3 linked regions of the Paraneptunicella aestuarii genome follow. The protein of the gene in region 2 interacts with the protein of the main gene of each other region in a pairwise test. Links are inferred from orthologs where the notes say so. Each region holds a gene or a part of one and is shown on either strand. Other genes may lie near its edges.

The links.
Region 1: the proteins of ndk (region 2) and ung interact in binary tests that used the Escherichia coli proteins (3 or more experiments, as listed by UniProt). The link is inferred for Paraneptunicella aestuarii from one-to-one orthologs.
Region 3: the proteins of ndk (region 2) and KIH87_RS05655 interact in binary tests that used the Escherichia coli proteins (3 or more experiments, as listed by UniProt). The link is inferred for Paraneptunicella aestuarii from one-to-one orthologs.

Annotation. Positions count from the first base shown.
Region 1 is NZ_CP074570.1:1,265,009-1,269,668, reverse strand. The notes cover bases 756-3,483. They hold ung (uracil-DNA glycosylase), read right to left. Parts: upstream 2,586-3,483; coding sequence 1,926-2,585; downstream 756-1,925. Other genes in these bases: thrC (threonine synthase), read right to left, coding at 2,603-3,483; KIH87_RS05285 (DUF3545 family protein), read left to right, coding at 1,526-1,702; pgi (glucose-6-phosphate isomerase), read left to right, coding at 756-1,319. Outside these bases: more of pgi, read left to right, coding at 1-755; more of thrC, read right to left, coding at 3,484-3,889; thrB (homoserine kinase), read right to left, coding at 3,893-4,660. UniProt on the Escherichia coli protein: Excises uracil residues from the DNA which can arise as a result of misincorporation of dUMP residues by DNA polymerase or due to deamination of cytosine.
Region 2 is NZ_CP074570.1:811,069-815,719, reverse strand. Bases 751-3,469 are described here. They hold ndk (nucleoside-diphosphate kinase), read right to left. Parts: upstream 2,467-3,469; coding sequence 2,035-2,466; downstream 751-2,034. Other genes in these bases: KIH87_RS03455 (IscS subfamily cysteine desulfurase), read right to left, coding at 2,667-3,469; KIH87_RS03465 (bifunctional tRNA (adenosine(37)-C2)-methyltransferase TrmG/ribosomal RNA large subunit methyltransferase RlmN), read right to left, coding at 751-1,746. Outside these bases: type IV pilus biogenesis/stability protein PilW, read right to left, coding at 1-516; more of KIH87_RS03465, read right to left, coding at 610-750; more of KIH87_RS03455, read right to left, coding at 3,470-3,818; Fe-S cluster assembly transcriptional regulator IscR, read right to left, coding at 3,853-4,326; tRNA (cytosine(32)/uridine(32)-2'-O)-methyltransferase TrmJ, read right to left, coding at 4,438-4,651. UniProt on the Escherichia coli protein: Major role in the synthesis of nucleoside triphosphates other than ATP. The ATP gamma phosphate is transferred to the NDP beta phosphate via a ping-pong mechanism, using a phosphorylated active-site intermediate.
Region 3 is NZ_CP074570.1:1,333,350-1,338,012, forward strand. The notes cover bases 1,025-3,755. They hold KIH87_RS05655 (5-formyltetrahydrofolate cyclo-ligase), read right to left. Parts: upstream 2,835-3,755; coding sequence 2,214-2,834; downstream 1,025-2,213. Other genes in these bases: serA (phosphoglycerate dehydrogenase), read right to left, coding at 1,025-1,186; rpiA (ribose-5-phosphate isomerase RpiA), read right to left, coding at 1,310-1,987; KIH87_RS05660 (nucleoside hydrolase), read right to left, coding at 3,035-3,755. Outside these bases: more of serA, read right to left, coding at 1-1,024; more of KIH87_RS05660, read right to left, coding at 3,756-3,988; KIH87_RS05665 (ribokinase), read right to left, coding at 3,992-4,663. UniProt on the Escherichia coli protein: Involved in the removal of 5-formyltetrahydrofolate.

The sequences.
Region 1 (4,660 bases), 450 kb from region 2 along the record:
TAGCAGGGCAAAATGTCATGCCCGACGTCATGGCCGGGCTGGATAAAATCAAATCATTCGTCGACTCTATTTATTCCGGTGCGCATAAAGGTTTCACAGGGCAAAGCATTACCGATGTAGTTTCTATCGGCATTGGAGGTTCATTTCTCGGCCCCAAGATCATGTCGGAAGCCTTAAAGCCTTATTGGCAAAAAGGTTTAAAAGTGCATTTTGTTGCCAATGTAGACGCTTGCCATATTCAGGATGTATTGGCTGAACTCGACATTGAGCGCACCCTGATCATCATGTCCTCGAAATCCTTTTCGACTCAGGAAACCCTGCAAAATACCCTGACAGCAAGAGCATGGTTCTTACAGCAAGGCGGTTCAGAGAAAGATATAGCCAAACACTTTGTTGCCGTTTCATCCAATATTGCCGCTGCAACCAACTTTGGAATCGATGAAGACAACATTTTCCCAATGTGGGATTGGGTTGGCGGACGATATTCCATGTGGTCGGCTATTGGCTTGCCGCTGGCGCTAACCATTGGTTTCGATAACTTCAAAGCCATGTTGCTAGGCGCATTTGAAATGGACAAGCATTTCCAGACAGCACCACTGGAAAACAACATGCCGGTTATCATGGCGCTTATTGGCCTCTGGTATCGTAATTTCTTTCAGGCACAAAGCTATGTGCTATTACCCTACTACCATTATCTACGCGGCTTTCCGGCCTACGTTCAACAACTCGATATGGAAAGTAACGGTAAACGCATTGCCAGAGACGAAGAAGTCGATTACGACACAGGGCCAATTGTTTGGGGTAGCGAAGGAACGAATGGTCAACACTCATTCCATCAATTATTGCATCAGGGCAATACACTTATTCCTGCGGATTTTATGCTGCCGTTGCGAGTACCAAATCAAAACAGGAAGCATCATGCCATGTTGGCATCAAATTGCTTTGCCCAGTCTCAAGCCTTAATGCAGGGTAAAACCTTTGATGAAGCCTTTGCCGAATTACAGGGTAAAGGCTTGTCAGCGCAAGAGCATGAGTGCCTGGCTCGGCATAAAGTCATGCCCGGCAACAAACCGAGCAACACGCTACTATTTGAGGAATTAAACCCTCACACTCTTGGCGCTTTGGTCGCTTTATATGAGCACAAGGTATTCGTTCAGGGAGTGATCTGGGGCGTAAACTCATTTGATCAATGGGGTGTTGAGCTCGGTAAAATTCTGGGAAATCAGATATTGGATAAGCTTGAAATGCCAGACAGCAATCTGGATTTCGATGCCTCTACCAATAGCCTGGTACAACGATTCCGAGATTCCACTCAATAAATCATCATTACACGGGTGAAAATATCTCTCCTTTTAGAGATAAGCTAATAAAAACTGATTAAGTCATCAAAGCTTCAATTCTTGTTAATAAAAAGTTAACAAAAAGGTTTTACTTTGGCGCAAGCTATGATAAAAAATGATTAGCTTTACAGTAAATCAGTAGTTCGTATTCGAGTTCCGTTAGCCTAATCCAGAAGGAGAGCGTCATGACAGAGTCTGATTTAATATCTCACCTAGATACTGATACCAATCAGGTTAAAGCCAAGAGAAAGAAACGCTTGTGGAGAGAAATAGAAGCGCTTAAAGACAAGTATAAATTACGTAGAGAACTGCAAGATCTCGACATGCTTAATGATTACGACTTACAAAAACTGGACATTTAATTGAATAAAAAGCTCTGCATAATGCGGGGCTTTTTTGGTTTTATGGCCTGTAAAAAACATGTAAATAGCCTAAAAATTAGCACGAGTAAATAAGCGAATTGGTGTAATTTTATTCGATATTAAAACGCCACGAATTTAAGGTAAATATTTTATTTACCATAGATTTAGCAGAGATATCATCTGCCCAAACTGGTCAAGTTGAGCAGGCTACTAGAGGCAGATGTCAAACCTGCCAATCAATAGGCGACAAACCTTGCTGCTGCAAGATTCTGTTGGTCTGAGAAAAGTGACCCGAACCCAAAAAGCCTCGATGTGCAGATAAGGGAGATGGGTGAGTGGTGTTCAACACGAAGTGCTTACTTGTGTCTATGATACTGCCTTTCTTCTGTGCGTGACTGCCCCACAATAAAAACACAATCCCCTGACGATGTTCATTCAATTGCGCAATGACTTTATCGGTAAAACGTTCCCATCCAATCTTACTGTGAGAATGTGCCATACCTTGCTGAACCGTCAACACCGTATTTAGCAACAATACGCCTTGTTCTGTCCAATGGGTCAAGGTGCCATGGTTGGGAATTTGAAAATCTGGAATATCGCGTGCCAGTTCCTTGTACATATTCTGTAGCGAAGGCGGCGGCTTAATACCTGGCAAAACAGAAAAGCATAATCCATGAGCCTGATCCGGACCATGATAAGGATCCTGCCCTAATATCACCACCTTCACATCTGAAAATTCAGTGTAACGGAATGCGTTAAACACATCCTTTGCCGGTGGATATATCGCTTTACCAGAAGCGCGTTCCTGTTCAACAAATTGCAGAATCTGTTGAAAATAAGGCTGAGCTTTTTCCTCAGCCAATGCATCTTTCCAGGTTTCCATCATTTCCCGAGTATCACCTACGGTTCAAGAATTGAGAACAAATGTTGTTTCAGTTGTTCATAATCATTAGCAAGAGGAACAGACAAGCTTTCCTTGTCAGCCACCTCAACCAAAGCTTCTGGCAAATGAATGGGTTGCCCAAGCACATTTTCTACCGTATCGCGGAATTTCGCAGGGTGAGCCGTTCCAAGGAAAATACCGGTTTCCCCTTCATGCAACTCACGCTTTAATGCCTTATAAGCAACGGCGGCGTGAGGTTCACTCACATAGCCCACGTTCGCCAGGCACTTCATTGCCAATTGCGTATACTCTTCATCAATGGAGACGGCTGACAAGATGGAGCGATCCAGATAACCCTGCTCAAACAAGGCTTCAATGCGAGGCCAGTTGTTAGGTTGGCTTACATCCATTGCGTTAGACATAGTCGCTTGAGTCAGATTCGGCAACCAGTCACCCGTAGACCAATAACGCGGAACCGTATCATTCAGGTTAGTCGCAGCGACAAAGCGCTTCACTGGCAAACCTAACACCTTGGCAAACATACCCGCAGTCAAGTTACCAAAGTTACCGCTAGGTACAGACACCACGGTATTCGCACGCTCTTCCGGAGAAAGCTGAGAGAAGGCTTCAAAGTAGTAGCAAATCTGTGCCATCAAACGACTAATATTGATTGAATTGGCAGAGTTCAAATGCAAGCCTTCACGCACATCCGGATCATCAAAGGCCGTTTTGACCAATTGCTGACAAGCATCAAAATCGCTTTCAATCGCAACAGTGTGAACATTGCCACCCAAGGTTGAAAACAGTTTTTCCTGCAATGGGGAAATTTTGCCTTTCGGGAACAAAATCACAACTTCAATATTCTCAATACCATGGAAGGCATGAGCCACAGCCGCTCCTGTGTCACCTGAAGTCGCAGTTAAAATGGTGATCTTCTGGCCTTTAGATAACTCAGACAAACACTGCGCCATGAAACGAGCGCCAAAATCTTTAAAGGCTAACGTAGGGCCATGAAACAATTCCAGGCAATAAACACCCTCTTCCACATTGGCGATAGGAGCAGGAAAAGTAAACGCCTGTTCAACCAAGCGAGACAACACCTCTGGTTTAATCTCATCACCAATCAGCTGCTGTAAAATCTTGCTGCTACGCTCAACAAACGGCAATGCCAATAGCGCATCGATATCATCAAATGGCGTTATGGATTTAGGGAAGTACAGCCCCTGCTCTTTCCCCAGTCCTTTTTTCACCGCTTCGGCAAAACTGACTTCATCAGAAGAGACTTTCAAATTAAACAATTGCACAATTTATTCCTTCACAACTCGGGATCCTTGCAGATCCAGTTTACAGATATGGCTGAAACCGTCTTCATTCTGAATGTAATTTTCGTTCAACCAATCATTTATTTTTTCAGCTTGAGATAGCTCGTTACACAACGCAAATACTGTTGGGCCAGAGCCTGAAATACCAAAAGCGCCAGCACCATTTTCCAGCGCAAACTGTCTGGACTCATCAAAATAAGGCAACAACGACTTACGATAAGGTTCTGCAATCACATCATGCATTACAGATAATGCCTGCTTAGCATCCTGACGATGCAACGCATCCACAAATACAGCCAATTGACGCCCAAAATTAATGGTGGTCGACATGCTGAATTCCTTAGGCAATATCTTACGTGCCGCAGACGTGGAAACATTCACGCCAGAATAGCAAACCACCCAATACCATTCTTCAATGGTAGGCAATTGAATGGCGATTTGCTCATTTACCTCGGCAATCAATACCAAGCCGCCCAAATAGCTCGGGGCGACGTTGTCGTAATGAATGCTGCCGCTGATTTGGCCTTCCAATTCGCCCATCATGGCAAGCAAGGCTTCCTGATCAAAGGGTTTACCGTAAAACTCGTTTAACCCATACAAAGCTGCCACAATTGACGCAGCACTCGACCCCAAACCACTGCCAATGGGCAAGTGCTTGTGTAAGGTCATATGCACCGGAGAATGAGCAACACCTTGCTTATCTAAACATTGAATAAAATGCTCATAACAATGAGTGACAATGTTTTGCTGAGT
Region 2 (4,651 bases):
CTTGGCTTGAGCCTGACTACAAATGGCCAAATTCTCATAGGAACCGGCTGTATGTGCATATTGCTGAGAATTAATGGCCTGGAGCAGATATCGTTCAGCCAGAGCATAGCTTCCCTGAGTACACAAAAACGCACCATAAGAATTCAGCAAGTCGGCATTTTCATCATCCAGCCTTAACGCCTGTTGATAATATTGTTCAGCAAGGCGAGGCTCATCGACAGATTGATAGTAATAGGCAAGGGCGAAATGGGTATCAACTAACCCGGGAGCAAATTTCAGCGCTTTGTCCAGATTCGCTTTTGCCTGAGTATAGTTGCCATTTTTAAGATAGGTTAAGCCAAGAGAAACACGCGTTTTCGCCGCTTCCACTTCATTCACATTCTGATGAACAGACGAAGAACTGGAGCTGCATCCCGCTAGATACAAGAGACCTATAGCCACTAATAAAGATTTGACTAGTTTATGCCAACGGATATTCAATTTACCGCGAGCTCCGACTTGTAGCGTTGCATCCATGGAGACTTTCCACATAGAATGTAATCGTATGATTTAAAAACAGTTTATATAATACCTAAGAAAAATCGAATAGATAGGATAAATATTCAAGTATTACGACTGCATCGCAACCTGAATGGCATCCCCTTTCGACTGTTTCTTCATCATACGTTTGGTACGGTCGATCACATCGCCAACCAACTGACCACAGGCCGCATCAATATCATCGCCGCGAGTCTTGCGCACTACAACAGTAAAGCCATATTCCATCAAGACTTTGGAGAAGCGGTCAATACGAGAATTACTCGGACAGGTATAAGGCGAACCAGGATAAGGATTAAAAGGAATAAGGTTGATCTTGGACGGCGTGTCTTTCAATACCTTAGCCAACTCATGGGCTTGATCCATGCTGTCATTCACGCCATTAAGCATAACGTATTCAACCGTCACACGGCCTTGATTGGCATTGGATTTAGTCAAATAACGACGAACTGAGGCTAAAAACTCACTAATAGGATATTTCTTGTTTACCGGTACTAATTCATCACGCAATGAATCATTGGGAGCGTGCAATGAAATGGCCAAAGCAACATCTATTTGATCGCCCAACATATCCAATGCCGGAACGACACCAGAGGTACTCAAGGTAACGCGGCGCTTGGACAAGCCAAAGCCAAAGTCATCCATCATTAAGCGCATGGCGGGAACAACATGTTTCATATTCAACAAGGGTTCACCCATGCCCATCATCACCACATTGGTAATAGGACGCTTGGAGGTGTCTTTGCTCAACCCGATAAAGTTAGCAACACGCCAAACCTGACCGATAATTTCAGCAACCGACAAGTTACGGTTAAAACCTTGCTGAGCGGTAGAGCAGAAGCTGCATTCCAAGGCACAACCCACCTGGGAAGACACACACAATGTGGCGCGATCCGATTCTGGTATCCAGACAGTTTCTACTTCCTGTCCACCTTCCAGCAACATGGCAAATTTGATAGTGCCGTCACGCGCTTCTTTATGAAAGGAAATTTCGGGCGCTTTCACTTCACAGGTATTAATCAGCTTTTCCCGCAAATTTTTATTGAGGTTAGTCATGTTATTGAAGTCGCTTTCACCATTGTGGTAAATCCACTTCATAACCTGATCAGCACGAAAAGGCTTTTCACCAATGCTGGCAAAAAACTCACGCAAGCCTTGCTTGTCGAAATTCAACAGGTTGGTTTTGCTCGGCAGCGCCACTGCTGTCATGCTGTTATCCTCAGTCTTAGGTGTTACAGGTGTTGTCTAAATACAAGCTTAGCTAACAGGTTTAGTCAAAAGCTCGCAAAAAGGCGAAATATTGTACAAATTTATAGTGTAAAAAGCGACTATAGAATTTGTCCTATCATGTCTTTTGAAAGTGCGTTTCAAAAATGTCTTTCGAATATTGAGTCGCTAATAAGGAATCAAGATTAGAAAAACGCCTCAGCAAAAAGCACAAAACAAAGCGCAAAAAGGGCGCATTAAGCGCCCTGATGACTTATTTTGTATCGCAGATTAACGAGTACGAGGGCAAATCTCTTCGTCAGCGAAGAAATAAGCGATTTCACGCGCCGCAGACTCAGGTGCGTCTGAACCGTGAACAGCATTCTCGTCGATAGACTCAGCGAAATCAGCACGCAAAGTACCAGCCAATGCATCTTTAGGGTTAGTTGCACCCATGATTTCACGATTTTTTCTTACTGCGTCTTCGCCTTCAAGTACTTGAACCATTACAGGGCCAGAAGTCATGAATTCGATCAATGCAGGGAAGAAAGGACGCTCTTTGTGTTCTGCGTAAAAACCTTCCGCTTTGTCTTTGCTCAAATGCACCATTTTAGATGCAACAATGCGCAAGCCAGCAGTTTCAAAACGGTTGTAGATCGCACCGATGACATTCTTAGCCACGGCATCAGGTTTGATAATAGAAAAAGTACGTTCAAGTGCCATGAATCGGCTCCAATTTGCTTAATTCAAAAAAACGGCGCGGATTATATGCAATAAAAATAGCCGTGCCTATGCCTTGCGAGCTTTTTTTTCAACTTTTCTGCATCATTTTATTCACAGGCTTGTTCATTAAGCCTGGGCAAAAATAATAAACCATCGTGAAATCAGAGACTTTAAGCTCACTGTTTAACCTGAACAGCAAGCTAAACCTGACGTAACTTGCTAACGGCATCAATCACAATATCAGCCGCTCTATCAACATCTTGCTCAGTGGTAAAACGACCAAAGCTGAATCGAATAGAGGCATGTGCCAGTTCATTTTCAACGCCTAATGCTCTTAACACATAGGAAGGTTCAAGACTGGCAGAAGTACAGGCAGAGCCAGAAGAGACAGCAACATCTTTCAACGCCATTAACAAGGCTTCACCTTCCACCTCGGCAAAACTGATATTTATAATGCCCGCAACGGCAGCCGACTGCTCACCATTCACAAATACATTAGGTAATGATTGCACTTTCTGCCAAAAGCGCTGTTTCAGGTTGAGAATCCTTTGCGCTTCCGCTTGCAATTTTTCACCAGCTAAACGACAGGCTTCACCCAAGCCAACAATCTGATGCGTTGCCAAGGTTCCCGAACGCATACCACGTTCATGCCCACCGCCATGAGTCTGAGCAACCAGCCTCACTTTAGGCTTACGCTTAACGTAAAGCGCTCCAATACCTTTGGGGCCATAAAATTTATGAGCAGAAATGGATAGCAAATCAACGCCCAGCTCACGTACATCAATGGGTAGTTTTCCCGTGGCCTGAGCCGCATCAACATGCACCAAAATGCCACGTTCAGCACATAAAGAAACGACAGTCTTAATATCCTGGATAACGCCAATTTCGTTGTTTACCTGCATCACAGACACCAACACCGTATCGTCTCTCAGCGTTTTGGCAAACAGCTCCATATCCAACATGCCATTGGCTTGCACATCCAAAAACGTCACATCAAACCCTTGCTCTGCCATCCACTCGACAGTATCCAACACGGCTTTATGTTCCGTCTTTAACGTGATGATGTGTTTGCCTTTCTCCTGATATTGCTGAGCCGCACCTTTAATCGCAAGATTGTTGGATTCGGTCGCACCGGAAGTGAATACAATTTCTCGGGGATCGGCATTGATAAGGTTAGCCACTTGTTCCCGAGCTTCCTCAACCGCTTCTTCGGCTTGCCAGCCATAGCGATGAGAACGTGATGATGGATTACCAAAACATCCATCCATTGTGAGGTATTTCGACATTAACTCTGCCACAGCGGGATCGACTGGCGTCGTAGCAGCATAATCAAGATAAATAGGCGCAGACATAAAGAACCTTACTCAGAAGAACTTTGCACAACCCTTACAGTTGCATGCTAATTTCAATTTCTCTGGATGATGTCTTACTGTCCTGACGATCCGCAGTATTCTTCACATCAGCTTGAGACATCAACTCTCCGAGCGTGATGTTATCAAGAAATACTGCGATTCGCTCGCTCAAATCTTGCCAAAGGCTATGTGTAAGGCAACGCTCTCCACCCTGACAATCAGCCGCACCGGAACAGCGAGTAGCATCAACGGTCTCATCAACGGCACGAATCACCTGACCAACAGAGATCATCTCAGGCTCTTTACCCAAGCGATAACCACCACCGGGGCCTCGAACACTGGAAACTAATTCTTCACGACGCAAACGGGCAAACAACTGTTCAAGATAAGATAGGGAGATCGCCTGACGGACAGAGATATCTGCCAGCGACACAGGGCCTTTCTGAGAATGCAGCGCTACATCCAGCATCGCAGTTACAGCGTATCGACCTTTGGAAGTAAGTTTCATAACAGTTGCCTTGGTTGAGTTGCCAAGGATAGTCACATACCTGACTAAATCAGTCAAGTATTCCAAAGGAGCCAAAGCCGACTCGGGTCTGTAAAGAAAATGTTGCCGACGCTATTCTCTTCCAGCCTCGTCAGCCACCTTATTTACCGAGCTCAAAATACCGCGCAAGATATTCAACTCTTGCGATTCAGGACGAGCACGATTAAACAAGCGCCGCAGCTTGGTCATCACAATGCCAGGATGATTAGGAATAATGAACTGGGTACGCTGCAAGGTTTTTTCCAAATGCACATAAAAGCCTTCAAGTTCTTCCGACAGTGGGTAC
Region 3 (4,663 bases), 520 kb from region 2 along the record:
AACTTTCGTGCGCGATATCGACTTGAGCGGTTTCTACATCAATAACCACATAACCGATGTTTTCATTGGTTTGTAGGTACTGAGCAGCAATGTTAATGCTGTTTTTCGCGAACAACTGGTTGATTTCATTAAGGATCCCCGGAGTATTTTTATGAATATGCAATACTCTGGAACAACCTGAATGTTCTGGAAGTGATACTTCCGGGAAGTTAACTGCTGTAACGGTTGACCCATTGTCGCTGTACTTCGCCAGCTTGCTGGCGACTTCTTTACCAATGTTTTCTTGCGCTTCCTGAGTGCTTCCACCCACGTGAGGCGTAAGGATCACGTTGTTGAATTCACGTAGCGGAGAAACAAATTCTTCATTATTGGATTTCGGTTCAACCGGGAATACATCAATCGCCGCGCCGTTCAGTTTTTTGCTGGACAGGGCTTCTGCAAGGGCATCAATATCAACAACTGTGCCTCTGGAGGCATTGATCAAAATTGCACCATGCTTCATTACCGCCAATTCAGCCGCGCCAATCATATTTTTGGTTTGCGGGGTTTCTGGTACATGCAGCGAGATAACGTCTGAGGTTTTGAGCAACTCGGTCAGGCTCTTTACCTGGGTTGCATTACCCAATACCAGTTTGTCTTCGATATCGTAAAATTTTACGTGCATACCCAGATGTTCAGCCAAAATACTGAGCTGAGTACCGATATGACCATAGCCAATAATACCCAAGGTTTTGCCACGGGCTTCGTAGGAACCGGTTGCTGTTTTCATCCAGCCGCCAGCGTGCGAGTCGGCGTTTTTCTCTGGAATACCACGTAATAACAGGATGATTTCACCCAGCACTAACTCGGCTACTGAACGAGTATTTGAAAATGGCGCGTTGAATACGGGAATGCCTCGTAACTGAGCGGCTTTTAAATCAACCTGATTGGTTCCAATACAGAAACACCCGATGCCCACCAGTTTCTTACCCGCTTCTAAAACCTTCTCAGTCAAGTGAGTACGGGATCGAATACCGATAAAATGTACATCCGGGATAATCTTTAATAGTTCTTCTTCACCAAGTGAGGTCTTGAGATACTCAATATTGCTGTAACCATTTGCTTTAAAGGTTTCCAGCGCACTTTGGTGTACACCTTCCAACAACAAGATTTTAATTTTGTCCTTGGGCAATGAAATTTTGCTCATGGGCTTACCTGCGTACTAGATTAACGATAAACGAGTTTGTTTTTAAATTTAGACGTCCAGACATCTAAATTAACATGCACTTTATCAGATACATGAAATAGTGCAATCTATCGACAACTGAATTTATGAATTTAATTCAGCCGCTGGATCTATTATCTGGATCCCTGATTCGGTTCCTATAATCGCCACGTCGGCTGCACGTTTGGCAAAAATGCCATTGGTGACAACGCCGGTGATTTGATTGATGGCGGTTTCCAGTTCGGGTGGATTCAATATTTTCAGGTTATGAACATCCAGAATCACGTTGCCATTGTCTGTGATAACGCCTTGACGGTAGACAGGATCTCCACCCAGTTTCACCAATTCTCGGGCAACATATGAGCGTGCCATTGGGATAACTTCAACAGGCAGTGGAAAGTCACCTAAAATGGGAACTTGTTTGCTGTCGTCGACAATGCAGACGAATTTTCTGGCGACGGCGGCAACGATTTTTTCTCTGGTGAGAGCGGCACCACCACCTTTAATCATGTGCATGTGCTCGGTAATTTCGTCAGCGCCATCCACATAAATATCGAAAGAACCGACACTGTTCAGGTCGAACACTTCAATTCCCAAGGCTTTTAGCCTTTCAGTGCTGGCATCAGAACTGGATACGGCACCTTCAATGTTGTTCTTTAAGTCGCCCAGTGCTTCGATGAAATAGTTAACAGTAGAACCTGTACCAACCCCGATAATACTGCCTGGTTGCACGTACTTAATCGCGGCTTGCGCGGCTGCGCGTTTCTTGTCGTCTTGAGTCATTGTGATGCCGTTGCTAAAACGATTGCGGAAAGAAAACCGGAGTATAACCGAATCGGGGAATTCCGCCTATGCATCAGTATTAAATACCCGGAATAATCTAGCCGAATAGTGCTTATGTTATCGTCATTTTGTTAAGGCCGGAGCTGTTTGACCAGAGAGGCTGATCTTCATCAGCAGGGCGATATTCGGGAGTGATGAATGGCGTAAGAATTTAAAGGCGGAAACACTATCCTTGAATTAATCGAGTTGGGGTCAGAATAGACTTAAGTGGAATGTCCCAATTCGCAATGGGAATCGCTGGGCACTCCTGACAATCATGGGCAACGCCAATAATTTCAGGTCGTTCTGATTCTGGCATTCTTGTCAGGCAGGCCAGTGTGCGATCATAGAATCCGCCACCCATGCCCATGCGGTTGCCTTTTTTATCGAAGGCAACCAGTGGCGTAAATATTGCGTCCAACTCTTCGACCGGGCAGATACGATGGCATTCCAGCACCGGCTCCATAATGTCAAAGCGGTTTGGACGCATTTCACTATCGGAGTGATATTCCACAAAAAGCAATGTGCCTTTGTTGAAAGGGTGCAGTACGGGCAAGTACACCAGGGTTTTCTGTTGCCATGCGTATTGCAAAATCTCAGAGGGACTAATTTCGCCATCATTGGGGAGGTACAGGGCAATTTTGTCGAATTTGTCTAACAAGTCATACGATTGGGCACTTTTTAACAGTTGTATAGCTGCCTGCTGCTGCTGTTCCTGACTTAACGCCTGACGTTTGGCTCTATATGCTTTTCGTAGTTGCTGACGAAGATCCTGACTCACAATGCGCCCAGAGATAATGGTGTTCATTCGACTAATAAGTTGAACAGAAAATTAAACAGGTAATGCACATCAGTATGGCGTGAGTTGATGCAAAAAATCAACACACTCAAGGTCGCCTATATTCAGCTTGGTTTAGGGGGCGAGCAAGAAGAAACCTTTGAAATGAGATAATTGACCATAAAGACAAGCGTTTTTGCTTTATGGTCAATATTAATAAAATGAAATCACTACTTTGCGTAGTAATCCATAAACATTTTTCTGATACGGGACTCATCGACTTTCATGGCAACGGATACCACAGGTTCTTGCCCCCATAGTGGGTTCTTGTTGGGGGAGTTTGCCGCTGCAAAAGATGTTTGCCCGTAACACATTGGGTCGGTTGAAACTTTGATATGCCCGTCGGTATATTCAAACAGGCTTGGATCGACAACTTGCGCAATCGCCATTGCATCGTGGAAATAGCAAATGGGTTTGTCGGCAATCTGGTAAGTTTCCGAGTAAAACTTCACGTAAAACTGTGCTATTGATTCAATTATGCCGCCCAGTTTAGGATTAACCTCTTTTAAACCAGACAGATAGCTTTGGTCGTAATCCACTGCATAGGTGACATCCAGACCAATCATGGTCAAAGGCCATCCGGCATTGAATACAATGGCTGCGGCATAAGGGTCGTTCCAGATATTGGCTTCTGCGACCGGTGACACATTACCCGGCACTAACGCTGCACCGCCCATAATGACAACGCGTTTGAGCAGTTTCGGTAGTTCTGGCTCCAGGCGTAAAGCTAACGCCAGGTTACCCAACGGGCCCACTGCAACCAGCGTGACTTCACCGGGATATTGTTTTGCCGTATCAATAATGAACTGTGCGGCTGGGCGAGGATCGGCTTCGCGACTCGACATGGGAATATCGACATTTCCGAAGCCGTTATCACCATGGACAAAGTGAGCGTATTCTGATTCTTTACCCACCCAAGGCATTGCCATGCCTTTGGCTACAGGGATATTTTTACCTGCGATGTCGCACAATGTCAGGGCATTACGGGTTGCCATGTCGACATGCACGTTACCAAAAATGGTTGTGAGTCCAAGCACCTCAATTTCTGGAGCCTGAAATGCGAAAAATATCGCCATTGCATCGTCGATACCCGGATCGGTATCAATAATAATTTTTTCCGTCATAGGCTATTGCTTCTGTTGTTTTAAAAACGCCTGAACTTCTTCTTGATCGGGGATCGATTGCGCGGCTCCGGGACGTGTTACTGCTATCGCAGAGGCGGCACAGGCGTTAATTAAAGCTTGTTCTGGATCAGTATTCTTAATGTAGGAAGACAAAAAGAAGCCAATAAAAGTGTCGCCAGCCGCTGTGGTATCGACGGCTTCCACTTCGAAAGCGGGAACTGTAATTTTGCCTGATTTAGTCAGCATTACAGCGCCTTGCTTACCGAGCGTAATGATGACTTCTGCATCAGGAAATTTCTCGGAGAAAAAGGCTTCAATATCCGGCATGGATTCTGTTCCTGCAATGCCAGCCGCTTCAATCTCGTTAACGATGAACAGATCCACCAAATGCAGCGGTAACTGCAAAACGCTTGCATTCATGGGGGCGGGGTTGAAGGCGATTTTCAGGCCGTTACGTTTGGCTTCTTCCATGCTTTCCCCAATGCAATTGGTTTCGTTTTGGGTAAGCATCCAGTCGCCTTGTTCTGTATCAGCAAAGGCTTGTCGTGTTAATTGTGGTGTAACGTCGTGGTTGGCACCGGCAAACAGTACGATGGCGTTTTCACCCGATTCGTTGACCTGAATGATGGCATGACCTGTTGGTTCTTCACTCATTTTCAGGTACTTGCAGTCGAT